DNA from 4 places in the Dysgonomonas sp. 37-18 genome. Region 2 is predicted to be linked to each of the others. Evidence: riboswitches for the same ligand, from Rfam matches in the RefSeq annotation. Region 2 holds a riboswitch; each other region holds the start of a gene.
The links. A riboswitch is a leader RNA that binds a small molecule or an ion and turns the genes downstream of it on or off. The one in region 2 is predicted to bind cobalamin.

Region 1 (8,034 bases), on a different contig from region 2:
CAAAATAAAATTTATTCGTACTGTAGGGCTTCTTGTTATAAAAAATGACAAGCTGCTCCTAGCATATAGTAATAATAAAAGAGCATGGTATTTACCCGGAGGAAAAATTGAGACGGATGAATTACCTCAACAATCTTTAGTGAGAGAAATATGGGAAGAACTAACTCTCAAAATAGATGTTAAGTTGCTAAAATACTATTGCCATATTACTGCGCCTGCATATGGTGAAGACGAAAATCTGATAATGGAGCAAGATTGTTATTTATACGAACTGCACGAAAATATATCGCCGAATAATGAGATCGGAGCTATCAAGTTTTTTGATAGTTATAGCTATCAACAGGAACCTGCACAAGTTATAGGTGTACTTCAGATATTTAAAAGACTAAAGGCTGATGGATTAGTAAGCTAAAGAGAAGTTCTTATCAGAAAATACTGTTATTATAAAGAGATGAATGTACTAAATACAATATATTCTAATCGACAGCCTCGCACTTTTCTCTGACTACGGTATGTCCCCAGTTGTTTATCGCTTCGAGAGCAGGCACGAAGGTATGTCCAAATGGAGTGAGTTTGTATATGACTTTTATTGGAGGCTTTTCTCCATATACAGTTCTTGATATCAATCCCACTTCTTCCAGTTGTTTCAATTGGAGGCTCAATGTCATCTCGGTTATATCCGGCATTTCTTTTCGCAATTGGCTATAACGCTTTTCTCTATCTTTTAAGTAATATAATATCACTACTTTCCACTTTCCTCCAATCATATCCATTGCCAAACTGACTGTGCAATGGTACATTTTTCCATTAAATTCAATATTCTTTGCCATACCTCCAACCTATCTATTATGATAGTTATTGCAAAGATAGATTACTATAATTAGTTTTGCAACTAAAATTATTATAGTATGGTATTACTTATTTTAGCTCATCCCTATTTTAATAAATCGATAGCAAATAAAACTATTGTAGAACGATTGCAAAAAAGTAGTTTGGATATAGAAATTCGAAACTTGCACGCTCTTTATCCTGACTTTAGTATTGATGTGCAAGCCGAACAGGACGCTTTATTGAGGCACAATACAGTCGTGTTTCAGTATCCATTTTACTGGTACAATATGCCTGCAATCTTAAAGCAGTGGTTTGACTATGTGTTTGTTCATCAGTTTGCTTATGGTTCACAAGGCGACAAACTGAAAGGAAAGAATTTTGTGCCAAGTTTTACGGTAGGTGCATTTGAAGACCACTATAGAACACTTGAAAAGCATCATTTCCGAGTTCTAGAATTTTGTAAAAATCTGGAACAGACAGCATATTTTGCACAAATGAATTACATTGACCCTGTATATTTTCATGGAACATCCGGTGTGTCCGGTTATGGTGAGTATGAAATAAAAAACAGGGCTGAAAGACATGCGGAAAAACTAATATCTCTATTGTCTGAAATGCAGTAAAAAAGTTTAGCAACTCTATATGTAAAATTGTGAATAACTCTTGTCAGGCCTATTACTTAAATCACATCTCATAGTGTAATAGAAAGCAAGTCAAGTAAGAGATATAAAGCTTCAATTATTATTATAGAAAAAGTAATTAAAAATAATCAGAAAAATACGGTTGATTATCTGGTATTATTTGTTCTAGGACTTCAACGATATCATTATCTGCCTGAAGTCGTTCAATCCGATGCAGATATGAAGGACTACGATACGACATAAGCATAGTTGTCAATGTTTGAATATCGAGATATACAGGCTTACCTACAGCTTCACTTGTATGAGTAAGCCTGCCTTTATCATCTTTAACTAAGCCAAACGCTCCCCTATTCCATTCTGCGATCGAATCGGAAACTACAAAGTGGAAAGGAGTAAATACATCCAGGTTTTTAAACGGAAAATTATTAAGAAATTCAATCACATCAACTATTCTAGCCATATAATAAGGTTCGATTGTCTCTTGTATCTGTCCATCATCCAAAAAGAAGTGAAGAGGATCATTCTTGTATATATTTCCTTGTACCTCTTCTATCATTGAGTAATGAGCATAGACAAAATTCCATAGGCCTATTCTTGCTTCTTGATTTAGATATATAATATCTTTGATATGAAATATATCTTCTTCTATCCAATATAAGATATATCCTTGCGGAATGTCATCTTTATCATAATAAACAGCCGCGGTTCTTTCCTCTTCATTTTCCCATCTCCAATATTCCTCCCACTCTTGTGTAGCCCGTATTAAAGCCCCGTGGTTGCTCCGTGCAAATTTATCATAGACCGAGATTACATCCGGATGGTTAACAGATAATCTTTCAGCAAAGCCTTTTACCGCAATGTTTTTGGGTATCTGGCTATCTTTTATTGTAAAAGTCAAATGATCGGACATTATCTCCCACCCTTTACGCCGATAATAAGGGATAGAATAGGGATAGAGATAAGATATCCATTGTCCTTTATTTTTCATTATTTGTAGACCTGATTTTATGAGATCATTCATCAATCCGAGGTTTGCATATTCAGGATATGTACCTACTCCTGTTAAACCTCCCATTGAAAATATTTTTCCATGAATATTTACTTGACAAGGATAAATACATAATTGAGAGACTAGCTGATCATCATTAAACCATCCAATAACATCTGCATTCTTGAGAATGGGACGTTTAGACTTTACAATCTCGCCATCCTTATATCCACTTTGCAGGATATCGTTATTGGTTACCTGAAATACATAACGCAACAGTTCATTAAATTGGTCTATATATTCTAAGCCAAAAGGTTTTAAGATTAAACGCTCTCTTATTTTATTTCTTTCCATAACTGGAATTATGTTATTTATACAAAGATCTTAAGCCTTCTTATTTAACAGGACACAGAAAAAAAATGTTTACATTATATCTACACTGTAAGAGGACAGAAATAAATATTCCGATTTCTTTCCTTTAAACTTAGCCTAATTAGCCCATTCTGCATTTACTAATATCGGAAAATGATCTGATGGAAATTTACCGATATTATAAGTATCAGTTAACATACCCCATCTCTTTGTCTTAAAGTGCTTACTGAAATAGATATGATCCAATATTTCGTTGTTGTTTATAATAGCTCTATCCAAACTATCTAATTCTTCAAGAGGCTTTCCCCAAGCATTATATGACGAGTTATTGGCATACGGTTGTTCAACATCATAATAGGTATTTCTTAACACTCCCGAGTTATTAAGAAGCTGAGCCCAAGAACTATCCATTCCTCCATTTAGGTCTCCCATAAATATCACGGGATTATCCCCTACTATTTCTTTGATTTTTGTCAATATCAATTTACTACTTTCGTTGCGTGCATAATCTTTTTCATAATCATAATGAGCACTGAAAACGAAGAAACTCTTACCTGATTTGATATCCTGTAATTCAACCCATGTACAAATACGATTGCAACAAGGAGCATCCCAACTTTTAGAAGGTACATCAGGGGTGGCAGACAACCAGAAGTCTCCATTACTTAGTAATCTGTATTTGTCTGTTTTGTAAAATATTGCGGAATGCTCCCCTTGTCCGTTACCATCTCTTCCCTCCCCATAATAATCATAACCAGGTAGAGCAATTTTCATATCCTTTAATTGATTCGGTAAAGCCTCCTGAGTTCCAAAGAAATCAAAGTCGTGATACTGTACTAACTTTGCAATATACGGAAAGCGATCTTTCCACATATTACCCACATCGGATGAATTGTCATTTCTAACATTATACGTTCCTACATTAAATTTTTGTGCATTTAGAGTAAAGGCAGTCATGAATAATACTGCACTAATAAAAATTTGTTTCATTATTTAATTAATTTGAGAATTAAAGGTAATAAGTAAATATAATTTCTTGATGATATATTCTCAGATTATAACTTTCTATAACGGTTTATGCAATAGAACTGATAAAAAAACTTATATATCGATACATATGATAAACTATGTTATTATGAGTTGTAACCAATCATCAGAGTTGGTGCACTTGATACAAACTACACTTTTATCACTTAAATAAATGCAACAAATCCTCCATCTCAGCCCAATATATATGAGTATATCCTGCAATTACATTTTTGTAGCGTAATAGCTTTGTATTCACTGGAACTTCCTTTGCATTATACTGCTGTGTTATACTTTCCATGTTATTTTCAATATGTGAATAATGAAATTCGTGTCCTCTAACAGTTATACTATTATATTCAAATTGACGGTATCCTAATTTAAGCTTCATGTTCTCCATTGAAGCCTTTTGCTTGAAAATATCTACCATTGGATATTCTATACCATCTTTATCTGCGATAGATGAAGACAGATACATCATTCCACCACATTCTGCAAGAATATTACCTCCATTTTCCGCATAATCCTTAATAGCCTTATGTAGCAGTTTATTTTCGCTTAGCTGTTTTGCATATAATTCAGGATATCCTCCCGGGAAATAAACAAAATCTGACTTTGGCAAATATTTGTCTGTTAAAGGACTAAAGAAGGTCACTTCTCCTATTTTTCTTAAATATTCTATATTTTCATGATACATAAAATTGAAGGCTTCGTCGGCTGCAACTGCTATTTTCAGATCCCGAGAAGCATGTTCTTTAATTCGCTGCGGTTCTGAATTTCCTAACTCAACTTGCGTATATGATAACAATTTATCAATATCAATATGTTTTTCTACAATTGATGCGGCAATATTAGCAAAGTCATCTAAAAGAAAATCTTGATCGGTACTTAATCCCAAATGACGTGAAGGCACACTTAGATTTTCATTTTTAGGCAGATAACCTAGTGGAACTATACCAACATCGTGGCAAGCATCCGAGAGAAATTTATAATGGCTCTCGGAACCAACATAGTTAAAAATTACTCCGATGACATTTATCTTTTCATAAAATTTTTTGAATCCATACAATAACGGAGCTGCTGAATATGCCATAGATTTGGCATTTATAACCATAACAACAGGGATATCCAATAATCCTGCAATTTCGGCACTACTTCCTTTCATTTTGTCATATCCATCAAATAGCCCCATCACTCCTTCTGTAATGCAAGCATCACTTCCTGATGCGTATTTTGAGTACAGATATCTGACGTGATTCTCTGATGATAAGAATAAATCCAGATTGACAGATTTATTGCCTGAAGCCATATCGTGATATTTCGTATCTATATAATCAGGTCCGCACTTAAATGGTTGTACCATAAGACCTCTGTTCTTTAATGCTCTTAATAAGCCTAAAGTAACTGTTGTTTTTCCTGAACCCGAGCTTGGCGCAGCTATGAGAAAACTGGAAATCACTTTCATGAGTAATCTGGTTTTATTTTCAGCAAAAGTATAAAAAGCCATCAATGAAATGAATTTTACCAAGAAAATATATTTTTTAAGAATTCTTTTTAATCCTATTTTTTTTCAATTACCTTTGAAGCCGCTTAGGTGATGCATTCAGACATTCGTCTGTTGCATAAAAGGGAATTCGGTCAGAATCCGAAACAGTGCCCGCTACTGTGAATTCCATAAAATTTTGAGTATCACCACTGCCACTGTCATAATGATGGGAAGGCCTCTCAAAATGGAACAAGTCAGGAAACCTGCCTAGCATAAATTAATAGATATTCCCGGGGTCAGGAATATAATTAACTAACATTATACTTCTTTTTTAATGAAACTAAGAATTATGCTAACAGCATTGCTATGCTGTATTGCAAGTATTTCGTTCGCTCAGTTGAGCTTGCGCGGAAGAGTTGTTGATGAAAATGAAAAGCCGATCGCTGGCGCCAGCGTATGGATTGAGTACACAACCATTGGAACATCCACAGATTTGAAGGGTGAGTTTAGTCTTGAAAAAATCCCGGAAGGTAATAATCTTCTAAGAATTAGTGCACTGGATTATAATGGAGCTCGTGAGACAATAAACAGATCTAATGACAACATCCTTATTCGGATGAAACATTCTCCTCTTAAACTGAATGAAGTAGTAGTAACAGGTACCGGCACAATCAACAAACTTAAAAACTCACCCGTTGCAATAGATGTTATTTCTCAGAGGGAACTCCAAAACACGAATATTCCTACATTCGAAAACGCTATGATTGCTCTGAATCCTTCCATGTCATTTACTCCTAATGCAATGGGATCGTACATGCAACTGAATGGATTAAGCAATAGATATATACTTGTGTTAGTTGATGGTAAAAAACTTGGTGGCGATGTCGGAGGTAACGTAGACTTAAACCGCATTGATATGGGAAATATCAAGAGGATAGAAGTTCTGAAAGGAGCCGCTTCTTCTTTGTATGGTTCGGATGCAATAGCGGGAGTTATTAATATTATAACCAATAAACCAAAAGACTTAGTAAATTTTTCTACAGAGACACGCTTCTCAGAGTATGGACAATTTACTCAAAATGCTAACCTATATCTGAATATTGGGGGCTTCTCTTCGTCTACTTCTTTTCAGCGGAATCAGGCTGACGGATGGCAACTAAATAAAAAGGAAATAATAAACGATAAAGAAGTAGATACGGATAAACAAGCTATGTTACGCTTCTATTCTGATGTTTTTAGCCAACGTTTTGGTTATAAGGCGACAAAAGAATTGAGCATGTATGTAGAGGGAAGTCTTTTCGACAAAAAATTTAAACGCCCCGTAAGTACTTATGGGTTCGATATGAAATACGTCGACTATTCATTTGGTGCCGGTGCAAAGTATTTACTGAAAAATAATGGCTTGATTACATTAGACTGGAATACCGACCGTTTCGAATACTTTAAAGCTTACCTGAAAGAAACCAAAGACAAAAACGGTGTCACATTTATGCCTGGAGATGAAGAATTTGTGAGAAGACAGAAGTACAATAATATAAATCTGAAAGGTACATTCAACGCCGGAAAGTTCAATAAAGTAACTGTAGGTTCAGAGTACAAGGTAGACAACCTATATGCTCCGGCAGATAGCATCGGAGGTTCCAGAAATGTTTATACATTGGCTTTTTATGCTCAGGATGAAATAAATCTTTTCGGAAAGTTGAATATTGTTCCCGGGGTCAGATATATATACAATGAAACCTTCAAAAACAGGGTTACACCTAAAGTCAGTGCAATGTATACTCTTCATGATTTCAACTTCAGAGTATCATACGCTACAGGTTTCAAAACTCCTGAATTGAAGCAGCTATTCATGAAAACTGAAGTTACGAGCAAAGGTAAAACCACTTTAAGTGTAGGGAATAAAGATCTGAAGCCTGAAAGTTCAAACTATTACTCTGTCAATGCTGAATATATAAAAGATTTCCTTTCATTGACTGTTACAGGCTATATTAACAATCTGAAAAATAAGATCGATACATATGAAATCGAATTAACACCCGAAGAAATAGCTGAAGGATATAATAAGAAATCATCGTATCATAATATCGGAAGATCTCGTATTCAAGGCGTAGACTTTACTTTTAATTCATACCTTGGTTATAACCTTACTTTAGGAGGAGGGTATAGTTATGTGAATGCCAAAGACCTCGATACAGGAAAGCGTCTTCAACGTATCAGCCGTCATACAGGAAATGTTAACCTGAATTGGTTTAAAGATTTCGGGTTATTCAAGTCAAATTTTAATCTAAACGGACGCCTGCAAAGCCGTAGATATTATGATGATGGTGATGATGCACGTGCTTATCAATTATGGAACTTTGCTACACGTCATACATTCAAGAGTATAAATGGTCTTGTATTTGAACCGGGTTTAGGTATTGAAAATATCTTTGACTTTGTAGATGATAAACCTTTCAACCGCAATTATGCGACTTTATCACCCGGACGTACATTTTATGCCAGCCTGAAAATTAAGTTTAGTAAGTAAGACTGTTTATGAAATCTTCAAACTTATTATACTTCTTTGTTTTCTGCTCAACTCTTTATTCCTGTTCTTCGATCGGGAATAAGGAGAATGAAAATATTGAAAAATATCAGCTAAGACATGCTCGTGGATTCAATGTAGAACAATATGAAGATTACAAATT
Region 2 (8,034 bases):
ATTTAAGTGTTTTCTGATTTAAGTTTTCTCTGTTTATTGTTAATTAGCTTTTTATGAGTTTGTTGTGATTTTGCTATTGTTGAAAAGTTTTCTAAAAATAAAATTTTATATTCTTATCGATGATCTTTTTTTGTTTTTGTAAAGAGAAATGCTTTATGAATAATCTATATGTCAGACCTTAAGTCCATAATTTCGGAAAATATTTTCAGCCTTTTCTATTTCCGACTGTTCGGGAGGTGCAATGTCTTTAAGCTTGTAGTCTTCAGTTAATTGCTCCCATTTATGTAATCCCATTTGATGAAAAGGTAGAATATCTACTCGCTGTACATTTTTATATTCAGAAACTTGTTTTGCCCAGTCATTCAGGTCTTTTTCATCGTCGGTGAAGCCCGGAACGAGCACATATCTTAGCCAGGCAGGTTTTTCAATTTCTGTGAGGTACTGCATGAAGCGAAGTGTTGGCTCCAGAGGTTTTGCTGTGAGGTTTTTATATTTATCAGGATTGATATGTTTAATATCCAGTAGTACAAGATCTGTGTGCTCTAAAACTTCCTTTACCTTATCATTTAATATATATCCTGATGTGTCTATAGCTGTATGTAAACCTTCATTTTTACACATCTTAAATAGTTCGATAATAAACTGAGGTTGTAGCAGGGGTTCTCCTCCCGAAATGGTTATGCCCCCATTGCGTATGAAGTTTTTTACCTTCTTTACTTCTTCAAAAGCCTCTTCCGGAGCTAGTTCGTACTTCTTATCGTTCATATTCCATGTGTCTGGGTTATGGCAATAGAGGCAACGAAGAGGGCAGCCTTGCATAAAAAATACAAATCTTATACCCGGGCCGTCTTTAGTTCCAAAAGATTCGAAAGAATGAATTAAACCTTTCATTATTTATTTTCTTCCAGCTAAGTGAAGTTGCCCCAAAAGTGTTTTTTTTGTTTTGGAGCAACTTTTTATTTATTAACGGAGTATCAGAATGATGTAGTAATCGTTCTGTTTATAACATCCAATTGCTGCTCTTTTGTAAGTTTTACGAAATTAACAGCATAACCTGATACACGTATTGTCAACTGAGGATATTTTTCAGGATGTTCCATCGCATCGATAAGCAGATTCCTGTCAAATACATTAACGTTGAGGTGGTGACCTGTTTGTAAGAAGTAGCCATCAAGAAGTCCGCTGAGGTTTTGAGCTTCTTCTTTTCTGTTTTTACCCAATGTATTTGGTGTGATAGCGAAAGTATATGAAATGCCATCATTTGCATGAGCAAACGGAAGCTTCGCTACAGATGAAAGTGATGCTACAGCTCCTCTGGTATCACGCCCATGCATAGGGTTGGCTCCCGGAGCAAAAGGTGTTCCTCCACGTCGTCCATCAGGGGTGTTTCCTGTTTTCTTTCCGTAAACAACATTTGAAGTGATGGTCAATACCGACTGTGTAGGTATCGCATCTTTATACATCTTACGTTTACGGATTTTGCTCATGAACTTTTCTACTATTTCCACAGCAAACCTGTCGGTCTTGTCGTCGTTGTTTCCAAACGGAACGTAATCTTTTTCTATAATATAGTCGACTGCGTCACCTTCTTCATTTCTTACGATGCGTACTTTTCCATACTTGATAGCAGCAAAAGAGTCGGCGATAATGGACAGCCCCGAAACGCCGAAAGCTTGTGTCCGGACGATATCAACATCATGCAAAGCCATTTCTAAAGCCTCGTATGAATATTTATCGTGCATATAATGGATGATATTTAATGCCTTTACGTAAGTTTCGGCAACCCAATCTAAGGTGCGGTCAAATTTCTCCCACACTTCTTCAAAGTCAAGATACTCTCCTGATACCTTTTCTACCCAGTGCTTTGGTAATACTTGCGCTTTGGTTATTTCGTCTTTACCTCCGTTGATTGTATATAGTAGAGCCTTTGGTAAGTTCGCTCTTGCCCCGAAGAATTGCATCTGGTGCCCTATTCGCATCGGCGATACACAACATGCGATACCGTAATCATCGCCTAGTTGAGGACGCATCAGGTCGTCATTCTCGTACTGGAGTGATGACGTGTCGATAGAAACTTTGGCACAATAATGCTTCCAGCTTTCGGGTAAACGGTCGCTCCATAATATTGTTAGATTAGGTTCGGGTGCAGGCCCTAGGTTGTATAGTGTATGAAGCATACGGTAGCTATTTTTCGTAACCATCGACTTTCCGTTGTTTGTCATACCTCCGATCGATTCGGTTACCCATACAGGATCTCCCGAAAATAGTTCATTATATTCATTGGTGCGAAGATAACGGACTATGCGTAACTTCATTACAAAATGATCAATAAGCTCTTGTGCGTCTATCTCGGTTATTAAGCCTGCTTGTAAATCTCTTTCGATATATATATCGAGGAAAGTAGTTACACGTCCGAGGCTCATCGCTGCACCATTTTGGTCTTTGATAGCACCCAGGTATCCAAAGTATGTCCATTGGATAGCTTCTTGGGCTGTATTCGCCGGTTGAGAAATGTCGAAGCCATACGAAGCAGCCATACGTTTCAAGGCTAGTAATGCTTCTATTTGCGAACTTAGCTCTTCACGAAGACGAATCAGATCGTCTGTCATCACAATTGGGTCACATTCTTGGAAACGTTTTTCTCGCTCTGAGATTAATCGATCTACACCGTAAAGAGCTACTCTGCGGTAATCGCCGATAATACGTCCACGTCCGTAAGCATCGGGTAGGCCCGTTAACAATCCATTGCTTCTGGCTCTGCGGATGCTGTCGGTATAAGCAGCGAATACACCTTCGTTGTGTGTGCGTCTGTATTTTGAGAATATTTCTTCTGTCCCTTTGTCGAGTTTATAACCATATTCGGCCAAACTCTGTTTCACCATACGGAGACCTCCGTTAGGGAATATTGCTCTTTTTAGCGGTTTGTCTGTTTGAACCCCTACAATTTTTTCCAGCTCTTGGTCTATATATCCGGGTCCATAAGCATCAATTTGAGAAGGTATTCGAGTCTCGGCATCATATATGCCTTTCTCTTTTTCTTCAATAAACATTGTGCTTAACTTTTCCCATAGCTTGATTGTTGCTTCAGTAGGGTTTTGTAGAAAAGATTCGTCTCCTGTGTATTCTTTATAGTTTTGGAGTATAAAATCATTTACATTGATTTCCTCTTGCCACCGTGTGCCTTTAAAGTTTTTATATGCTTCCATTTGATTATAAAATAAATTTCTAAGTACTCAATTTTCAGAGCTTACGTGGAATAGAATAAGAAATAAATACAGACGTATTTAAATAAATGTAACAGAATAAAAATAAAATAGAGAAGGCTTTTTCTATTTGAAAAAATCCCATCCTAAATCTTCAGCTTTATTCCTCGAAAGCTTCCAACTATATGGTCTTGGCAGGTCTTCTGACTTACTTTATCTTTGAGCATCCTTCCCATTCAGTGTAAGAACAGTGGATAGAGTATTGTTCAAAGTCTTTGGAGGAGCTTACAGCAGCGGGTCTGTCCAGGATTTTCACCTGATTCCCTTTTCATCATTTTCTATGGATATAGTAAATGACACCAAAACCTGTGACAAAGTTATATGTTTTTAAGCATAAAAATAAACATTTAATGCAAAAATGCTTATTGATTGAGACTCTTCTCTTTTTGTTTTCTTTTATATCTTTTTGTATAGGAAAAAATAAAAAAGATGTGCTATTTATTATTTTTTCCTATACCTTTGCCTCCCGAAAGTTCTTTATCATTATTCTTCAACCGCTAAGGTGCCTCAGATATTGAGGAGAATAGGGAATCAGGTGAAAGTCCTGAGCTGTCGCGCAACTGTAATCACCGCGAAAGTTTCTATTTAAAAATCCACTGTTTCGTGCAGAGATGGGAAGGAAAATAGAAATGGTGAAAGCCAGGATACCTGCCTTAAATCGGATTGACAATGCTTCGCGATAAAAGTGTTATGTCTAATAATTTCATTCATCCCTCTTGTCGGAGGAGATGTTATTATCCAGGTGTGTTCTTATTGCAGCATTGTGAAGTTCAAAAGAGCTTTTTACATTTATGTTTAATCGTAAAAAGTTTAGAAAGAAATGCGCGCAAACGTTCTTGATTATTCGCATGTTGATGATCGATGTGCAGATGTAGAAAACACACGTTCAGACAAAGAGTTGTCGTTGAAAGAATTTGTAGACATCATATTGGAGGTCAGTACCCTGTTGCTTGAATCGGGAGCCCACTGTGAAAGAATTAATAGGAATGTACAACGTATAGCACAGAAGACAAACTATAAAGTAGAAATGCTGATATCATTTACTGCTGTATCGGTATCAGTAACCGATATGGGTAATGAGGAAAACATAGTAACGGCCAATAAAAAGATAATACATCATGGGGTACACTTTGGAATACTCACCAATACCAGTTTGCTGACATGGGAACTTGCCGAAGATCGGATTTCTTTGCAGGAGTTGCACCAGCGTATAAAAAGGTTGAAGGATACCTCTCGTTATTCCGTTTGGCTTGTTCGCCTGTTTATTGGAATAGCTTGCGGATCGTTATGCCTACTGGCCGGAGGGAATTTAATAGATGGGGCTTTTGCTTTTGTAGCCTCTTTTGTCGGGCTTGCGGTGCGTCAGGAGATGATTAAGAGAAAGTTTAACCTGATGGTTATTGTAATCTGCTCAGCGTTTGTGACAACAACCATATCAGGATTGAATATCTTATCTGGATTTGGTTATTCGCCTCAAACATCTATTGCTACTTCTGTATTGTTTCTTATTCCGGGAGTTCCTCTGATAAATAGTATAATCGATTTGCTTGAAGGGTATATTCCTACAGGTATAGCCCGTGGAGCATTCGGCGGATTTATTCTTTTATGTATCGCTGTGGGGATGTTTATTAGTATGACAATAATAGGAATAAATAACTTTTGATTATGCTAATAGATATATTAAAAGACGCTCTTCTTAGTTTTTTTGTTGCTATAGGCTTTGCACTATTGTTCGAAACGCCAAAGAAGGGATTGTTGGTTGCCGGTTTGCTGGGAGGGCTTGGTCATGCTATTCGTTTTACGTTGTTGTATTTCGACTTTGGCTTGATCTCAGCTACGTTGAGTGGCACTGTTGTGATAGGGCTTTTGGGTATCTACTGTGCTCATAAGATACACACTCCTCCGGTTGTATTTACATTGCCGGCTTGTATAACCATGATACCGGGCTTATATGCCTACAAGACGATGCTGGGATGTATACGAATATATGAAGAGGGAACGACCGGTGCAAAAACAGCATTTTTATTGCATGACACGGTTTACAATTTTATATTGACATCTTCTTTACTCTTTTCTCTGGCAATCGGTATATGTATTGCCGCATTATTGTTTCGGAAAAAGAGTGTAAAGAAAATAAAGAAGATAAAAGATTTAGGGATAAAAATATTTTGATACTAATATATTAACTAATTAATAACAAAGATGCTGCAAGAATTTACATTAAACAGGGGTCGTGCTATCATCAATTTCTCTTTGAAGTATTGTGATAACAGACAGAAAATTTTAAGTAGTTACGCGTTTCATCGGGTGGTTGAATCCTTTATTTTCAGAATAAAGAAAGATAACCAGATTATTTACGATTATTTTATTAAAGATTTCAAAACTGATGAAGAGCTAACCTTGTCTTTGATAGAGGTTATGAAGCTTTTGACTGTATGTGAAATAGATGAGCTTTTGGTGGTAAATAATAAATTTGCTCCATTCTTTAAGGATAAAGGCTTGTTTATAGAACTTATAGAAATGCTGTATAACTATTGGAGAAGGCTGGAAAGGGTTACTGTTGTTCACAACAATCGCATGGGTGATGGTCTTCAAAATGTGCGATTTGTGCAAGCAAACCAACTTCTTAATGAGTTGATACTATCTATCTACAGACGTACAGAAGAAACCGTAATGGGATACAGTCATAGCGTATACCGTCAGACTATCGCAGGGGCGAATGCAGGCTTGATGCTTAACGATATGCAATGGAATTGCCCGATTGAGTATAAGGGGCTTGCATCTATACCATTTATAGGAACAGTAGTTATCAACCCTCCTTATATTTCATATACGAAGAAGAACACCAGAGATGGTATCTTCCAGGAACATCAAACAAATCCATTGGCTAATTTGATCCTGAATGAGGATGAGTGGTTTTTGTACCCTGCAAAAGTTGGTAACTTGTTAGCTTTTGTCTATTTCCATAAAGATTTTATGTGTCATGGTTTAGGTCTTGCTAACTTGTTTGAGCTGGCTAAAGGCAATGATTATGTAGGTAAAAAACCCGATTTGATTTACGTATTTGGATATCCTGACGGCTATGAAGAAAAACGTACTTTCTATCATAAGGATAAGAAGAATGATATATTGATCGGTTATGCTAATTATTGCGATGATATCGACTATTTTGGTTATATGAAGAAGATGCTTCTTACGCTGCATAATATCAAGCAAATGGAAAGAGGCAATCTGCCTATTCATGGGGCTATGGTGAATATTGCTCTGAAGAATGGTAAAGAAGCAAATATTATCATAATGGGAGATAGTGGAGCCGGTAAATCCGAAAGTCTTGAAGCTTTCCGCACGCTCAACGAAAAATATATACGTCACATGCGTGTAATATTCGATGATATGGGATATTTGCAATTTGAAGCTGATGGACAGATAAAAGGATATGGAACTGAGATAGGAGCCTTTGTCCGTACCGACGACTTAGATCCTGCTTATGCTTTCGCTCAGCTTGATAGAGGTATCTACACCAACCCCGATAGAATAAATGCACGAGTAACCATTCCGATATCTACTTATGAGGTTATATCGAGAGGGTATACGATTGACTATATGCTATATGCTAATAATTATGCCGAATCGGAAACAAAGATCAGTTTCTTTGAGGATGTCGATAAAGCAATAGAGGTTTTTGAAGACGGAGCAAGAAAGGCAAAAGGAACAACTACCGAGAAAGGGCTTGTTAAGTCTTATTTCGCAAATCCTTTTGGCCCTGTGCAAGAAAGAGATAAAGCCGAAAAGCTTGTGCGTAAATTCTTCTTGGCTTTAGACGAAAGTGATGCAAAAATAGGAGAGATGCATACTTCTCTGGCGATTGATGGTAAAAGCAAAGAAGGGCCACGTGAAGCGGCTGAAGAGCTTTTCAGTATTATCAATGAATAATTTGCAGTAGCTGATATTTAAAATAAAACAGGATCGATTTCTTCGTGAATATCGATCCTGTTTTTTTATGCTGTAAATTTCTGATATTATTCTCCACCTACAGTCAGCTTGCGTACTAAAACCGAAGGTAGCCCTTGTCCTACAGGTACACTCTGTCCGTCTTTTCCACAAGTCCATGTGCCTTCATCTATCTTCAGATTATTGCCCACCATTGTAATGTCGGTGAGGACTTTGGCTCCGTTTCCAATGATGTTTATATCTTTTATCGGTTGAGTAAGTTTACCGTTCTCAATCAGATAACCTGTTTTTACGAAAAAGGTAAAATCTCCTGCTCCGATTTGTACCTGTCCATTGGTGAAATTATCTACATATACACCTTGTTTAACTGACGCTATAATGTCAGCTTCGGGAATGCTTCCGTTTTCCATATATGTTACCCGCATACGGGGTAGGGGAGCATAACGGAACGATTGTCTTCGTCCGTTTCCTGTTGGTGATACGTTGTAATGCTTGGCACTTATTCGGTCGTGAAGATAGCTTTCCAAGACACCATCTTTCACAATATACGTTTTTTGAGTTTCCACTCCTTCATCATCAAAATTGATTGTGCCTCGGGCATTGTCTATGGTGCCGTCATCCACAACATTTATGTCGGATGAACAGATTTGTTTTCCAAGTTGATCGGAAAATATAGAGATATTCTTTCTGTTAAAGTCCGCCTCGAATGTATGGCCTATCGCTTCATGCAATAAGATTCCCGAACTTCCTGCACCCATCACTACAGGCATCTCACCGCCTTTGGGTTTTATGGCCTCAAACATCAGAGAGGTTTGTGCAA
Region 3 (8,034 bases), on a different contig from region 2:
TCATTTGCTGTTTCATCATCTGTACGTTGCCCTTTAGCATCCAGATAACTATACCCCCCTCCTATTTTTATATTCATTAGCAATTCGGCGTCAAAAGTGAAATCCATACCATAAGTCCGCCCTTTTGCCAGATTAACGTATTTCATGGTTTCCTCCACCAACTGTAGTTTGTCTTCATAAGAAGTTTCTATTGTCTGAAGAGAAATCATATTCCTTATATTATTATGATAGGCGGTTACACTTGCATTAAAACGAGGTAAATGATATTCGATATTTAATGCATAATAATCCGATTTTTGAGCTTTTAGATTGATATTTCCATAATAAGCTTTGTATTTACTCATTATGGTAGCATAATAGTGATAATACAACTCCTTTATAGAGGGAGCCTTAAACCCATTAGAATATGTTCCTCGAAAATTAAAGTTATGGAACTTGTACAAAGCCGAAACTTTAGGTGTGAATGTTTGGCCAAATTCCCGGTGTTGTCCGAATCGGATTCCTGCTGTTATATTAAATCGATCTGTCACATTCCATTCATCCTGAGCATATGCCGATGCAGAGTAAGCTGTAGCTTTATCTCCTTCAAGACGATAAGGTGATATCAGCTGATCCCAAATATATTCGATTCCTGTGTTTAATGTATTTTGTTCATCTAGGTAAAAGACACCTTTCAAATTACCCAATACACGCCGTTGGGATGTTTGAAGGATGCGATCTTCTGCATAGTAAACAATACGGTCTCCGTTCTCATCAAAATAGTCTGTGTATTCACGACTTGTATAGTCATAAAAATAATCGTATTTGTCAAATGATAAGTCAAATGTAAGGTAATCTTTATTTTGCATATTGTATTTTCCTCCTGTACTATAGGACTGATTCCTATAATAAAAGTCATACAACCGCCACTGAGGAATACCCATAGGACGATAAGTCCATTTTTCATAAAAAGAAGCACTCGTATTTAATGTGAGTTTATCAGATACCTGATACGATAAATCTTGTGAAATAGTATAATCGGTAGAGCGATTTACTGTTTTTGTAACACTGTTTTCATAGAGTTTGCCTCTATACCATTCTTGAGTTGTATTCTGCCAACCATCAGTATGACTCAAAGAAAATGAAGTATTCGAACTCCACCTTTTATGCTTTAATGCAAAAATATTACTTTGATCTAGATCTCCATATTTGCCTATGCGGGAAGTATTAGAAATACTGAGTTTATCTTTGTTCTTTTTAGTTATGAAATTTATAACACCACCGATTGCATCTGAACCATATAATGAAGAAACTGCTCCTTTTACAATCTCGATCCTCTCAATATTGTTCATATTGATACGGCTTAAATCGTTTTGCCCGCCAATGTCTCCATTTAGCCTTTTTCCGTCTATAAGAATAAGTATGTAATCATTCTTCAGACCATTGAGTTGAATATTACTCCCCATGTCACTCCGGTTAAAAGTAATAGAAGAAGACAAGCCTCCCAATACATCCTCAATATCACGCCCCGCATATTCCTTTAAAGCTCTTCCTGAAATCACTTCAGTTTGTACAGGCGCATCTTTAATGTAATGTTCAGTACCAGTACCGGTAACAACAACTTCTTTTAGAGAAACAGATTTTACAACATGCCGAGTCGTATCGGCAATTTGTGCAATTAGCAATTGACAGCAAAGAAATACTGCTGCCAATAATAAATAATACCTCATATCTTATTTTATAATTCTTTAAAAATTAATAAAATAAAACATCGAGTTTCCTGAAAATTAATAAAATAGCAATGTATACATAAAGTATCCACAACCACTCCTATCCCTGGAAGCTTGGTGTTTATTTGTCTTTTGGCAGGTCTTCTGGCTCTCCTCCGGTTAAAAGCCTTCCCATTCTAGGATAAAGAACAGTGGCATAGAATATTTAACCGATATAACACGAGGAATTACAGCTGCAGGTACAGCCCCGGATTTTCACCGAGTTCCCTTTCATCAGGATATGAAATATACTGATTACCAAATCTGGCACAAATGTAAATAAATGTTTTTAAATGAAAAAAGAAAATAATGATTGTATTTTATTCTCGGTTTAGAAATTTTAATGCTTCAAAATAACGGTTATTGAATTATTTGCTTCATTTGGGTTATATTTTCCTTTTCCAATATTAACAAATGGAATCTTTTAATTCTTTTATTTTTATATAATTTCTGCTTAAAATATAAATTGATTGGACTATATTTACCTTTCGAATTAGAAGAAGATGAATAGTCCAAAAAGATGAACTTAAAACTATTACATACCAAATTAAACAGATCTGGCGATAAGGCCATTTATATACAGATAGCTGATTTGATAATAGAATCGATTAAGAGTGGCGTACTGAAGGCTGGAGAAACAATGCCCAGTACACGGCATATGGCTACTGAATTATCAGTTAATCGCAATACAGTTGTTCTGGCATTTGATATCCTTATTAATGAGGGTTGGATTATCTCAGAGGAAAGAAAGAAAACTTATGTATCAAATAAAATACAGATATCTCAAGTTTCAAAAAAGAAGAAATCTCAAATTCAACCAAGTGAGATATTCAGAAACGATTTAATATTTTTCGATGACGGACTTCCGGATGCAGTATATACTCCGATGAAAGAATTGGCGAGAGCATATCGACGTATCTTTAGCCGCAAAGCCCATTGGCAAATCATGAATATTGCCAGCGAATTTGGTGATAATAAATTTCGTGAAACAATATCCACTATGCTTAATCAAAATAGAGGTATGCAAACATCGGTTGCTGATGTGTGCATTACACGTGGAAGTCAAATGGCATTATTTCTTACAGCTCATTGTTTACTCGAAAAAGGAGATGTTGTGTTAGTTGAAAATCCGGGATACAGACCTGCCTGGAATACATTCGAACATGTAGGAGCAAGATTAATACCCGTGAATGTAGATGACGATGGGATCAATGTAGACCAGATTGAAGATATAGTAAAAAAGAAACGAGTAAAAGCCATTTTTCTGACACCACATCATCAATATCCGACTACTGTGACATTAAGTTTGGCCAGAAGATTTCAACTTATCGAGCTATCTAACAGGTATGGATTTACCATTATTGAAGATGACTATGACAATGAATATCATTTCAATCAACGTCCTATTATGCCGATTTCTTCATTTGAGGGAATTCGTAATTATGTATATATCGGAACACTAAGTAAATTAATTGCGCCCGCTGTAAGGGTGGGCTATATTGTGAGTAATCCGAATTTTATACTTCAAATAGGGAGATTGCGTAAAATGGTAGATCTTCAAGGCGATGCAATCATGGAGCAGTCTATCCTAGATTTGATTATTTCTGGTGATATTCGAAGACATCAAAAACGTATGTTAACTCATTACCAAGCTAAACGAGATTTCTTTGCGAATCTGTTAGATCAATATATGAAAGATAAAGTTCTTTATAAGAAACCTTATGGAGGGCTCGCTTTTTGGCTGAAACCAATCAAGAATATCGACTTATATCAATTGAAGGAAAAAGTAAATTTCGAACTGGTCAGCTTTTATACTCCTGATAGATTTAGTTATGATCGTGTAATATCTGGGATAAGAATCGGATACGCATCTCTTTCTGAGGCCAATTTGGAAAAAGGTGTACGTATCCTTAGTAAATATCTTTAAGAATAAAGCCTTTCTCCTTTGACTATATTTATCTCAGACAGAGGAAATACATCAAATAGCTTCATTATTTTTTATATTATTTACTGCTATTAAAGTTTTACAGCCGATAACTTTTTGTCCTATCTCAACCTTGATCTCTGTTCCAAGAGGTAGATACATGTCTACTCTTGAACCCAGTTTAATAAATCCAAAATGATCGTTTAGTTTTCCAATACCACCTGTTTCGGGATAAGTGACTATTCTTCTGGCCATCGCTCCTGCAATTTGTCGGACTAGTATCTGCTGCCCATCTTCTCGTTCTAAAACGATTGTAGATCGCTCATTTTCTGTACTCGACTTAGGTAAATATGCTGCTCTGAATCTTCCTCTATGATGTTTTTTGTATATAACATGTACATTGTCTACAGGGTACCAATTTGCATGTACATTAAACACAGACATAAAAACTGAGACCAATAATCTTTCATCTTTAAAGAACTCGGGTTCATATACTTCTTCGATAGAAACAATCTTACCATCAGCAGGTGAAACAATAGAATTTTCAATGTCACCATCGAAGACACGTTTGGGACTTCTGTAAAAATTTAGAGTGAAACACCATATAATAATCGATACTACAATCAATATACTAACAGCAAATGCATCATTGATGAAATAAATTCCGGCAGTATTTATCAGAACTAGAACTAAAGTCACATTTATTAGAGATATACGACCCGCTTGATGGATATTCATAGTTTTATATATTTGATATAATTGTCTTTAACCAATTCACTGTAATCTGCCGAAAGTCCGAAATTACTATTATGCATTTGTCCATCAATATTTCTTCTGTATGAGTCGTAGCCAGTCCAATTACAGACATTCCGGCAGCATTCCCAGCCGTAATGCCAGCTAAAGAATCTTCAAACACAATACAATTTCTAGTTTCACAAGACAGCCTTTTTACTCCTAACAAAAAACAATCCGAAGCGGGCCTCCCATTTTGTATATCTTTTGGGGATATTATTACATCGAAGAGTGTATCAAACTGCATCTGTTGGCAAGCGCGGTTTAGTTTTAATTCTGTTACACTAGTCACTAAGCCCACCCTGATATTATGGAGCTTGAGTTCTTTTACAAAATCAATAGCACCGAGAACATCAGAGAATTGAACAGATTCTTCAAACAACCTAAAATCCCGAAGAATTTGTTCTACTTCTTTATCTGATAATTAATTTATTAAAGTAATAACTAAAAATATGAGGAATAGTCATTCCTTTTATCTTATTCTCAAAATCTTCAACATGAATATTATATTGCTTTGTAATTTTATTCCAAAAAATGGTATATTGTGGTTCTGTGTCGATAATAACCCCATCCATATCAAATAATCCGCATATATTCATTTCTATATTTTTTAGTTTCAATTAAGTTTTCCCAATTCATTCCAATAGTAGCTATTCGGATAAATTCGCTCTCCGAAAATAGCAGTACCAACACGAACAATAGTTGCTCCTTCTTCAATGGCAACTTCTAAGTCTCCGCTCATCCCCATCGATAGTTCAGTCATATTTACATTCAATATATTCTCTTCAATAACTTGTTGTTGGATATCTTTTAGTAACCTGAAGCATCTTCTTACCTTTTCTTCTTCAGCACTGAATAAACCTATTGTCATCAAGCCTTTGATTTTCAATGTATCATATTTTGCGACCTCTTTTATAAATGAAATAACATTTATTGGATCTAAGCCGAATTTACTCTCCTCATAGGATGTGTTTACCTGCACCAGTATGTCTATACTTTTGCCTTCAAACTGTAGCCGTTGATCTAACTTTTGTACTAGATCAAGTCTATCTATAGACTCTATACAAGACACATATTTTAGGACTTCTTTAACTTTATTCGTTTGTAAATGACCGATATAATGTTTTTCACAATTATAATGAGTCAGTTTCTCTTCTTTTTCTTTTAATTCTTGTACTTTATTTTCCCCTATTAAAGTTTCTCCACATTCTAATGCAAATCCTATCCTCTCAGCCGGAACCGTTTTTGTTGCTAATAATAATCTTACATCATTAGCATCACGGTTTGCTCTATCACAAGCTACTTTTATTCTTTGATGAATTACAAAAAGATTATTTTTCACTGTATCCATAATCTAACAATTTGAATAAATCGGAAATTCTGATATAAATTCTCGAACTCTTTCTCTTAATCTATTCAGTGTTATTATACACATTTTGTTTGTTAATACAGAATCTATAAGATTTGCAACATCATCCATGTTTTCCTCTTTTAGTCCTCGTGAGGTAAGGGCTGCTGTTCCAAATCTAATTCCCGAAGTAATAAAAGGTGACTTTTCATCATAAGGTATCATGTTCTTATTAGCTGTAATACCAACAGAATCTAAAAGCTCTTGTGCAGACCTCCCATCAATTGATTTGTTAGATAAATCTATTAGCATTAAATGATTGTCTGTTCCATCCGAAATAATTTTGTAGCCTTTATCCATCAATGAACTTGCAAGCTTTTTTGCATTCTTTACAACCTGAGTAGCATAGCTATAGTAATCTTCACTTAGCGCTTCTTTAAATGCAATAGCTTTTGCAGCTATAATATGCTCTAGCGGACCTCCTTGAGTTCCCGGAAAAACAGCGGAATCTAAAAATAAGGACATCATCTTATAATTTCCTTTATTATCTTTTTCTCCAATAGTATTTTCAAAATCTTTTCCGATCATAATCATACCACCTCTAGGACCTCTTAGTGTTTTATGGGTAGTGGTAGTTATTATATGGCAATGAGGTAGTGGATCGTTTAACAAACCTTTTGCTATTAGTCCTGCCGGATGAGCAATATCAGCCAGCACTATTGCACCAATTTTATCAGCTATTTGCCTGATTCGTTTGTAGTCCCAATCCCTTGAATAGGCAGATGCACCCGCTATTATCATTTCTGGTTTTATAGCCAAAGCTTTTTGCTCCAGTTCCTGATAGTCTATAAGTCCGGTTTCTCTTTTTACTCCATAGAAATAAGCATCATACATCCTACCCGAAAAATTCACCTGTGAACCATGAGTTAAATGACCGCCATGATTTAAACTAAAGCCCAATATCTTATCTTTTGGCTTTAATAAAGCATGAAAAACTGCAATATTAGCTTGCGAACCCGAATGCGGCTGGACATTTACCCATTCTGCACCAAATAGTTTTTTTGCTCGCTCTATAGCGAGTGTCTCTATCCCATCAATATATTGACATCCTCCATAATATCTTTTGTAAGGTAACCCTTCTGCATACTTGTTGGTTAGTACCGATCCGGCAGCTCTCATTACAGACTTACTCACAATATTCTCTGATGCTATCAGTTCTATTGATGTCTGTTGTCTTTCTAATTCTTGTTCAATAAGATTAAATACTTCGTAATCTGAATTTATCATAATCAAATATTCTTTACCCGAGGTTAATATTTTTCAAATAGCAAAAGTATAGCGTATTTGGACCAGATACATGGTCCAGTATTTAGATTAAATGCCAGTCCAATTCAAAGCGTATATATAATAACTGGACTGTATATTTATATTAAAACTGCACCACTATGACAATCCTCATATGTAATACTTTTGTATTGCAAGAGCTAAGAGATACTTTCTATGATAACGGAAAGTAATTATTTTATTAAAAACTAAGTAAATCTGAAAAAGGCAATTTTTCACCATGCAGATTGTCCTGTTTGTATAAGTGCAGAAGAAGATATTTTAAATCTTATCCCTAAAGGTCAGGTTGAAGTAATACATCTGGGTACAAATAAAGCAAATGTAAAAGTAGCTGAGAATACAGTTGTAAAATCTGTTCCAGCATTGGTGTTAACTAACGGAAATGTTTTGCATATCAACTTTGGAGCTTCAGTAGAGGATTTAAAGTAATCATAAAGAGAAGTCCAAAAGCTTTTCCTTTCGGACTTATAGATTATTTAATTAAAGTAAAAGAATACAATGGTCGGGTGGTTAGGCAAAGATCGCAATACCTTTTAGATAGGTTCGAATCCTCTTCCGACCTCAATACCCTTAAAGAGAATGATTGGCGGCAAGGTTATCGTAATACACAGTATGGTTTCTACAGGATATATATACAATAATACGATATCATCAGTTCTAAAAATGGGTAGTGTTACCGTGTCGCCGTCAGAAACGCGCACTACCCTACCCTTTAGTCTTTTGCTGAAGAAGTATTTGAAAAAGAAAGTAGTACTAAAACCGATTTTCTCATAATGATACAAAGATAGAATTTATTCCAAACACCCTTTCAAAGTTTCGATAGCCTCTTTTACCGATCGGACAACAGGATACGATTTGGGTATGAATACATGGGGAGG
Region 4 (8,034 bases), on a different contig from region 2:
CCTACTAGGTATAAGCCTACTCGCATCTATCGGTTTTACCATGTCATTATTTATCACATCACTCGCATTCACCCATCCTGAATATATGGTACAAGCAAAAATTGGTATTTTTGCAGCTTCTATTATAGGCGGAGTGTTAGGGTATATGACATTAAGTCGTTCCATAAAACGGAAATAATACCGTTCCGTATTATACTTATATGAATTTATCAAGAGAATACTTGTAACAAAAGACTTTCATAGTAGTATAAATTGTGAACTAATTTCTTTATCTAAATGTTGAATTTGTGAGTTTTAATTAATTCGCTTATTAAATATTTATGAAAACGATATTATTTGTATTTATATCACTCTTTAGTATTAGTGTATTCTCTCAGCAGAAGCATTCATTAAAGGGAACAGTCATAGACAAAGGAGACAGAAGCCCCATTCCTTATGCCAGTATAATAGTAAAGGGTACAACTATTGGTACACAAACAGATGAAGAAGGGCATTTTTCTATTGAAAATCTATTACCCGGACCTTATACCCTTCTAGTATCATTTGTTGGGTATAAAGCTGAACAAACCCCTGAATATTTATTGACAGTAAAAGATTTACAAATAACCGTTGAATTAGAAGAAAATACGAATGAGTTAGCCGATGTAAATGTCTATCCGATGCCTTTCAGGCGTTCTATTGAAAGCCCGGTTGGATTGCATGTTATAAGTACACAGGAAATAGAAAAAAGCCCTGGAGCTAACCGCGATATATCCCGCATTGTACAATCTTATCCGGGGGTAGCTTTCTCGCCAGGAGGTTATCGAAACGATTTAATTGTAAGAGGTGGTGGGCCTTCAGAAAATAGTTTCTTTCTGGATGGTATAGAAATACCTAACATTAATCATTTTAGTACACAAGGAGCTTCTGGTGGGCCTGTAAGTATCATAAGTGCAGATTTGATCAAGGAAGTAAATTTCTATACAGCAGCTTTTCCATCGTACAGTAGTGATGCATTAAGCTCTGTCGTAAGTTTCAAATTAGCTGATGGAAATCCGGAAAAGCAATCTTTCAAAGGAACTTTAGGTGCATCAGAAGCTTCTGCAACAGCCAATGGACCTTTAAGTAAAAAGACAACATATACCGTATCTATGAGGCGATCTTATCTGCAACTTCTTTTCGATCTCATAGGACTCCCTTTCTTGCCAACATACAATGATGCCCTGTTCAAGATAAAAACTCAATTGTCACCTACTAACGAGCTTACATTTATAGGTGTTGGTGCAATAGATGATATGAAGCTAAATAATAAAGCTACTACCGAAGATGCCGAATACATACTGGGTTATTTGCCAACTATAAAGCAGGAAACTTTTACCTTAGGGGCAGTTTATAAGCATTACAACAAACGTAATAGACAGACTCTTGCTCTCAGCCATAGTTACCTGAATAATCGTAATACGAAATATCAGGACAATTTGAATAACGACCCTGATATGCTAAGGTTAAAATACAAATCATTGGAACAAGAATCGAAACTTAGATTCGAAAACCTTACGCCACTTGGTAAATGGAAAATTAATACAGGACTAAATATAGATTATGTGCAATATAGCAATAATAGTTTTCAGGTGTTTTTTTATAATGATGAAGAAACGGCTCTCCAATATGATACACAACTAAGCTTTTTCAAATGGGGATAGATTATGTCTCAACAAATGAGAGATTCAAATCATCTTTTGGAATAAGGCTAGATGCTGCATCCTATTCACATAATACCAAGCAAATATTTAATCAGGTTTCGCCCCGCCTGTCTTTATCATATAGGCTTATAGCTAATTTGAATGCCAACGCTAATATCGGACGTTACTTCCAGCTTCCACCTCTTACAGCAATGGGATTGAAAGATAACAATGGTATGTTTGTAAACAAGGGATTGGATTATATGCGTGTTGATCAGGTATCGGCAGGCTTCAATTATCAGTCGATAAAGAATTTCGAAATATCTTTAGAAGGTTTTTATAAATATTACAACAATATGCCTTTATCTGTGCAAGACGGCATTCCTTTGATGAGTAAGGGTGACGACTACGGAGCGATAGGGAACGAACTGCTTGTATCGGATGCAAGAGGTAAAAGCTATGGTGTGGAATTATTAGGAAGATGGGTAGTCGCTCGTAAAGTAAATGTTTTATCTTCATTTACTTTATTCAAAAGTCAATTTGCAAAAAAAGAAGGTAAGTATCTTCCTTCGGCCTGGGATAATGGATATATATTTAATCTTACAGGAACCTATTACTTTAATTCAAATTGGAGTCTAGGAGCAAAGATAAAGTCGATAGGTGGAGCACCTTTTACTCCTTACGATCAAGACAAATCCTCGCTGGTCTTGGCTTGGAATGCTTCGGGAAAACCTTATCTCGACTATACTCAATACAATACGTTGCGTAACCCTTCATATACTCAGCTAGACTTGAGAGTAGATAAAACTTTTTATCTGAAGAAGTATATGCTTGGCCTTTACCTCGATTTACAGAATGTAACACGAAGTTCGTTCAGAAGACAAGATGTAATTGTAAGTACGGGAAATATCATAAATCCACAAGCACCGATAGAAGAACAACGTTACGAGATGAAAAACTTGAAACGTTCGAGTGCATCTATAATCCCTACCATTGGAGTGACATTTGAATTCTAAAAATTAGTAAGATTAATTCATTTTAAAAGATTTATATTTGTAATATAAAATAGCCTTCACTTAGCATTGATATGTATTGTGCAACATTCTCTCATATTTTAGATTATCTATTTTACATATATAAAGATAAATGTTTTATAAAAAATTTATTCCTATAAAGGCTTTACAAGATTACATCCAATATTTTTGGATATTGGAGGACTTTACGAATAATTCTAGTGATAAATGTTTTAAGATTATCCCGGATGGAATACCGGCATTAATATTTCAACAAGAACCAAACTTGTTTTTTGATAGAAAGGGACAAGCGTTGCCTCAATTGTATTTATATGGGCAATATTCTAAATATACGGAGCATACAGTTAGTGGATACTTTAGCGTTATTGGCGTATATTTGCAACCAACGGCTTTAAAAACAATTTTTGGATTAGATGCTTTTGAGTTAAATCATCAAAATATTTCACTTGAAGACATTGTGAGGGATGCTATTCTTGAGCAACTTGTTAACGCAATTTCTTTAGAAGAAAAAATAAGCCTAATCTCTTCTTTCTTCCTTAAGCAAATAGAAAGAGTCAAAAATAATCATAAAAAGTTGGTGCATGCTTCGACATTATTACAAAATGGAAAAACTCTTAAAGAAATCCAATTAGAAATGAATTTGTCGGAGCGAACATTAGAAAGAATTATAAAACAGTCTGTTGGATTATCACCAAAGATATTTTCACGGATTATGCGTTTTCAAGAGGGATTGAATTCTTTGCGTCAGACAAATTTTGAAAATTTTACAGAACTTGCTTATCAATATGATTATTTTGATCAATCGCACTATAACAGAGAATTTAAAGAATTTACAGGAACTAATCCTAGAAATTTCATACTAAATTCAAAAGAGTATTTAGCTAACTTTCCTCAATGGCTTATCTAGCATTTGCTAGCGATGTATTCTTTCTACAATTCAATTTACGAGAACTATTGTATTTCTTTTTCTGAGAGTTGTCGGTTTTATCCAATTTCAAATAATACACTACCTATACTTTTGCATTACAAAAGAAATACCGCTTTGGTATTTGGATTGTTTATTTAAAGAAAAATTGAAATGAATAGTGATAAAATCAAAAGAGTCGTCAGATTAAATCCTGAAAATATTTCAAAGCCTGTCGGAAAATATTCACATGTGACTATAATTCCTAAAAATTCAACTCTATACACTTTCTCCGGACAGATTGGAACTGATAATTATGGAGTTATTCCTGATAGTATGAATGAACAGGTATACAATACTTTTAGGAATATTGAACAAATTCTGGAAAGTCAGAATTTAACTTCCGACGATGTTATAAAAGTCAATATCTGGGCTACAGAAGATATTGATTGGGATTTTTTGGACGCAAGATGGGATAATCTATTTGGTACAATATACCCATCTATGACTATTGCTTATGTGAAGGCATTGGGTTTACAAGAGCTTAAAATTGAAGTTGAAATTTGGGCTTCAAAATAAAAAATATTAATACCTTTGCACTCAGATTTCGGTATTGTAATTTCAAAATCATGAAGTTGTAATAAAAGGGAACCCGGTGTGAATCCGGGGCTGTACCTGCAGCTGTAATTTCTCATAAAATCGGTTGAAAATTCCATGCCACTGTTTCGAAAGAAATGGGAAGGCTTTTAACCGGAGGATAGCCAGAAGACCTGCCAGATCTGACAAATAAACACCAAGCTTCCAGGGATAGGAGTGGTTGTGCAATACATCTTGTATTCATTGCTATTTTATTAATTTTCAGGAAACTCGTTGTTTTATTTTATTAGTTTTTTACAATAATAAAATAAGATATGAGGCATTACATGTTTTTGAAGGCAGTATTGGTATGCTGCGGAATATACCAACATACAAAATCCGTATCTCTAAACATATTTATTGTAACTACAGGTATTCAGTTACTTACCTTTTGTTGAATTAAGCAGATTGTAACTATAATAATTAAAAATAAATATGTCTGATTTCGTTACATTTGTATCTCTTGGGCCAGGTGATGTCGAACTTATAAGCCTAAAAGCCTTAAAAGCTTTGCAACAAGCAGATATTATTCTCTGCCCCTCGACTGTTTCACCAGTCGGAAATATGTTATCCCGTAGCCGTGATATTTTATTGGAACTGAATATTAATGATTCCGTTATTTCTCTTTTTGATGTACCTATGAGTAAAGATCGATCGCATGCTATACTCTGCTATAAGGAAGTTGCTGAGCTTATAGAAAAGCATTATGAGAAAAGATTAAAAATAGTTGTAGTAGCAGAAGGAGATGCAGGATTTTACTCTTCAACTCATTATATATCAGATAATCTTATATCAAAAAATATTCCGACAGAACGTATTGCCGGCATTCCGGCGTTTATTGCCTGTGCAGCCCTTGCCAATATCCATATAGCCAAACAAGAAGAAGAATTGCATATCATTCCCGGGATAATATCATCCAATGATTTAAAGAAAAGAATAGAAGCTGGAAACTCCATCGTGATAATGAAACCTTCTCAATCGGAACAGGCTATTAAGCAGGCTATGTCTTCAATAAATAAAGTGGGAATACATTATTTTGAGAATGTAGGAATTAAAGAAAAAGAATTCTATACGCAGGATATACATAAAATAATAGATCGCAAATTTCCTTATTTCTCACTATTAATAATTACAAAAGAATAATCTGGATGAAAAAACTACTTTTTATCTTATTTACTCTGGTTATTACATTTTCGGGCTGTAATCAAAATAAGAATGCAAAAACTATCGGAGATCGAAACTCTGCAGATTCTATGAATATTAAATATGCCAAAGGTTTCAAAGTGATTAGTTCCGCAAACTATAAATTAGTTGATATAACCGATCCATCCGGGGAGAGCGATATGCATTACAAATACGCTCTGGTCAATAGAGGGAGCAACAAAGAGGGCATACCTGCTGATTATCAGACTATAGAAATACCTGTCTGCAGTGTAATTTGCATGACCACACTGCAACTATCAAACTTTATTAAGCTCAATGCTTTGAATAAGGTTGTGGGGATAACCAGCACTCGCTTTCTTTTTAATGAACAGATGAATAGACAGCTCAAAGAAGACAAGACCAGAAAAATTGGTATAGAAGGTGAATTTGACAATGAGGTTATTCTCGCTCTAAATCCGGATATTATACTTGTTTCACCATTCAAAAAAGGAGGATACGATGCGATTCGAAACCTGAATATACCATTAATTAGTTTTTTAGGATATAAAGAAAGTTCTCCTTTGGGACAGGCAGAATGGATTAAGTTCACTGCTATGCTATTAGGAATAGAAGAACAAGCCAATAAACAGTTTGACGATATAGAAAACAAGTATAATAAATTAAAAGTATTGTCTGCTTCTATTTCAGAACGTCCCACAGTGTTGAGCGGTGAATTACATTCGGGTAACTGGTATGTAGTTGGAGGAAACAGCTATCTGGCACAACTATTCAGAGATGCAGGAGCCGATTATTTTATGAAAAATGATAACGAATCCGGAGGTTTTTATGTCGATTTCGAAACTGTTTATTCACAGGGGGCAAATACTGATTACTGGCGGATGGTGAATAGCCACGATGGAACATTCACTTACGATGCTTTGAAACAAAGTGATGCTCGATATGCAGATTTTAAAGCTTTTAAGGATAAAAAGCTTATATATTGTAATCTGCGAGAGAAACCTTTCTATGAAAATACTCCTGTTGAGCCCGAAGTAGTTTTAGCCGATTTGATAAAAATATTTCATCCGTCATTGTTACCCGAATATGTTCCTGTTTATTACGAATTACTTAAATAAATGAAACGTCCCCTGATAGTTTTTGCACTGATTTCTACCTCTATACTCGTTTTCTTCATTCTGAATCTGGTATTGGGCACAATTTCCATACCGGTGGGTTCCGTTTGGAATATTCTATTCGGAATAAAGGAAGAGTCTATAATCTGGGAGAATATTATCTGGAAATCTCGTTTTCCTCAAACTATTACAGCCTTAGTGGCTGGCGCCGGACTATCTATTAGTGGATTACAGATGCAGACTCTATTTCGAAATCCATTAGCCGGACCTTCCGAACTTGGAATTAGCTCAGGTGCAAGTCTGGGGGTAGCTTTTATTATCCTACTTTCAGGTAGTGTTGGAGGAACAGCACTGATCAAGATGGGATTGTTTGGCGAGATAGCAATATCTATAGCGGCAGTAGCAGGTGCTTTGGCTATAATGATTATCATTATAACTATTTCTCGGTTTGTAAGAGGAAACGTTATCCTGCTTATTATCGGCGTTATGATAGGGTATATTGCAACAGCTATCATTGGTGTACTGAAATTCTTTAGTAACGATGAAGATGTAAGAGCTTATGTAATCTGGGGTTTGGGTAGTTTTTCTAAAGTTTCAGGTAATCAAGTGTATACTTTTGTAGGCATCATGATCGTATTAATACCCCTTTCATTCCTGTTGATAAAAACTCTTAATCTGATGCTTTTAGGTGATGGTTATGCACGTAACCTTGGATTGAATGTAAAACAAGCTCGGCTCTATGTTATTGTTTGTTCGTGCATCATTACTGCTATTGTAACAGCTTACTGCGGGCCTATCGTTTTTTTGGGGCTGGCTGTACCTCACTTGTGCAGAACTATTTTTGTTTCGTCTGACCATCGGATACTGATGCCTGCTGTAACTCTTACTGGTGCTTCTCTGGCTCTGTTTTGTAATTTGGTGGCCCGTATGCCGGGATTCGAAGGCGCATTACCAATCAATTCTGTAACAGCATTGATTGGCGCACCTATCGTTATTTCCGTCTTATTCGGTAAACGCAAAAATGAAGTCGGTTAGAGTTATGCATAAGAAAGAAAAGACAATAGAGCTAAAAGAGCTTGCTATAGGTTATTCATCACAAAAGAATATAAAGGTGATAGCTGAACATATCACTTCTGATATATACAGCGGAGAACTTACCTGTTTATTGGGTGCAAATGGTATTGGCAAATCTACTTTATTAAGGACATTAACCGCCTTTCAGCCGAAATTGTCTGGAGATATCGTTATTCATGGAAAAAAAATAGAGAAGTATCCAGAAAAAGAGCTAGCTACGTTAATTGGAGTCGTATTGACTGAAAAGTTCGAAATAAAGAATATGACATCCTATCAACTAATTGGCTTAGGGCGAAGTCCATATACCGGATTTTGGGGAAAGTTAGCACTAGAAGATAAAGAGAAAATAGAAGAGGCCATTTCACTCGTAAAAATAGAAAATCTATCTGAGCGAATGGTTGACTCACTAAGTGATGGAGAACGTCAAAAGGTAATGATTGCCAAAGCTC

Region 1: linked by a shared signal. The riboswitch ahead of BGO84_RS03430 (TonB-dependent receptor) and the one ahead of pflB (formate C-acetyltransferase) in region 2 are both predicted to bind cobalamin.
Region 3: linked by a shared signal. The riboswitch ahead of BGO84_RS13095 (TonB-dependent receptor) and the one ahead of pflB (formate C-acetyltransferase) in region 2 are both predicted to bind cobalamin.
Region 4: linked by a shared signal. The riboswitch ahead of BGO84_RS03370 (precorrin-2 C(20)-methyltransferase) and the one ahead of pflB (formate C-acetyltransferase) in region 2 are both predicted to bind cobalamin.

The regions. Positions count from the first base shown of each region.
Region 1 is NZ_MKVC01000008.1:118,006-126,039, reverse strand. It holds gene BGO84_RS03460 (NUDIX domain-containing protein) at 1-412, shown strand, start outside; gene BGO84_RS03455 (helix-turn-helix domain-containing protein) at 477-830, opposite strand; gene BGO84_RS03450 (NAD(P)H-dependent oxidoreductase) at 909-1,454, shown strand; gene BGO84_RS03445 (GNAT family N-acetyltransferase) at 1,591-2,814, opposite strand; gene BGO84_RS03440 (endonuclease/exonuclease/phosphatase family protein) at 2,950-3,822, opposite strand; gene BGO84_RS03435 (cobyrinate a,c-diamide synthase) at 4,022-5,365, opposite strand; cobalamin riboswitch at 5,434-5,630, shown strand; gene BGO84_RS03430 (TonB-dependent receptor) at 5,679-7,874, shown strand; gene BGO84_RS03425 (ABC transporter substrate-binding protein) at 7,883-8,034, shown strand, end outside.
Region 2 is NZ_MKVC01000031.1:17,459-25,492, forward strand. It holds gene pflA (pyruvate formate-lyase-activating protein) at 172-891, opposite strand; gene pflB (formate C-acetyltransferase) at 975-3,206, opposite strand; cobalamin riboswitch at 3,379-3,582, opposite strand; cobalamin riboswitch at 3,747-3,934, shown strand; gene BGO84_RS12545 (threonine/serine exporter family protein) at 4,084-4,926, shown strand; gene BGO84_RS12550 (threonine/serine exporter family protein) at 4,929-5,435, shown strand; gene BGO84_RS12555 (phosphoenolpyruvate carboxykinase) at 5,466-7,196, shown strand; gene BGO84_RS12560 (TldD/PmbA family protein) at 7,283-8,034, opposite strand, start outside.
Region 3 is NZ_MKVC01000033.1:12,825-20,858, forward strand. It holds gene BGO84_RS13095 (TonB-dependent receptor) at 1-1,709, opposite strand, end outside; cobalamin riboswitch at 1,826-2,026, opposite strand; gene BGO84_RS13100 (PLP-dependent aminotransferase family protein) at 2,269-3,675, shown strand; gene BGO84_RS13105 (phosphatidylserine decarboxylase family protein) at 3,727-4,410, opposite strand; gene BGO84_RS13110 (HAD family phosphatase) at 4,415-4,846, opposite strand; gene BGO84_RS13115 (HAD hydrolase-like protein) at 4,878-5,063, opposite strand; gene BGO84_RS13120 (YggS family pyridoxal phosphate-dependent enzyme) at 5,081-5,815, opposite strand; gene glyA (serine hydroxymethyltransferase) at 5,819-7,099, opposite strand; gene BGO84_RS13130 (hypothetical protein) at 7,736-7,930, shown strand.
Region 4 is NZ_MKVC01000008.1:97,387-105,420, forward strand. It holds gene nhaA (Na+/H+ antiporter NhaA) at 1-178, shown strand, start outside; partial or broken gene BGO84_RS03355 (TonB-dependent receptor) at 321-2,677, shown strand; gene BGO84_RS03360 (helix-turn-helix transcriptional regulator) at 2,808-3,602, shown strand; gene BGO84_RS03365 (RidA family protein) at 3,774-4,178, shown strand; cobalamin riboswitch at 4,191-4,392, shown strand; gene BGO84_RS03370 (precorrin-2 C(20)-methyltransferase) at 4,671-5,378, shown strand; gene BGO84_RS03375 (ABC transporter substrate-binding protein) at 5,384-6,514, shown strand; gene BGO84_RS03380 (iron ABC transporter permease) at 6,515-7,546, shown strand; gene BGO84_RS03385 (ABC transporter ATP-binding protein) at 7,551-8,034, shown strand, end outside.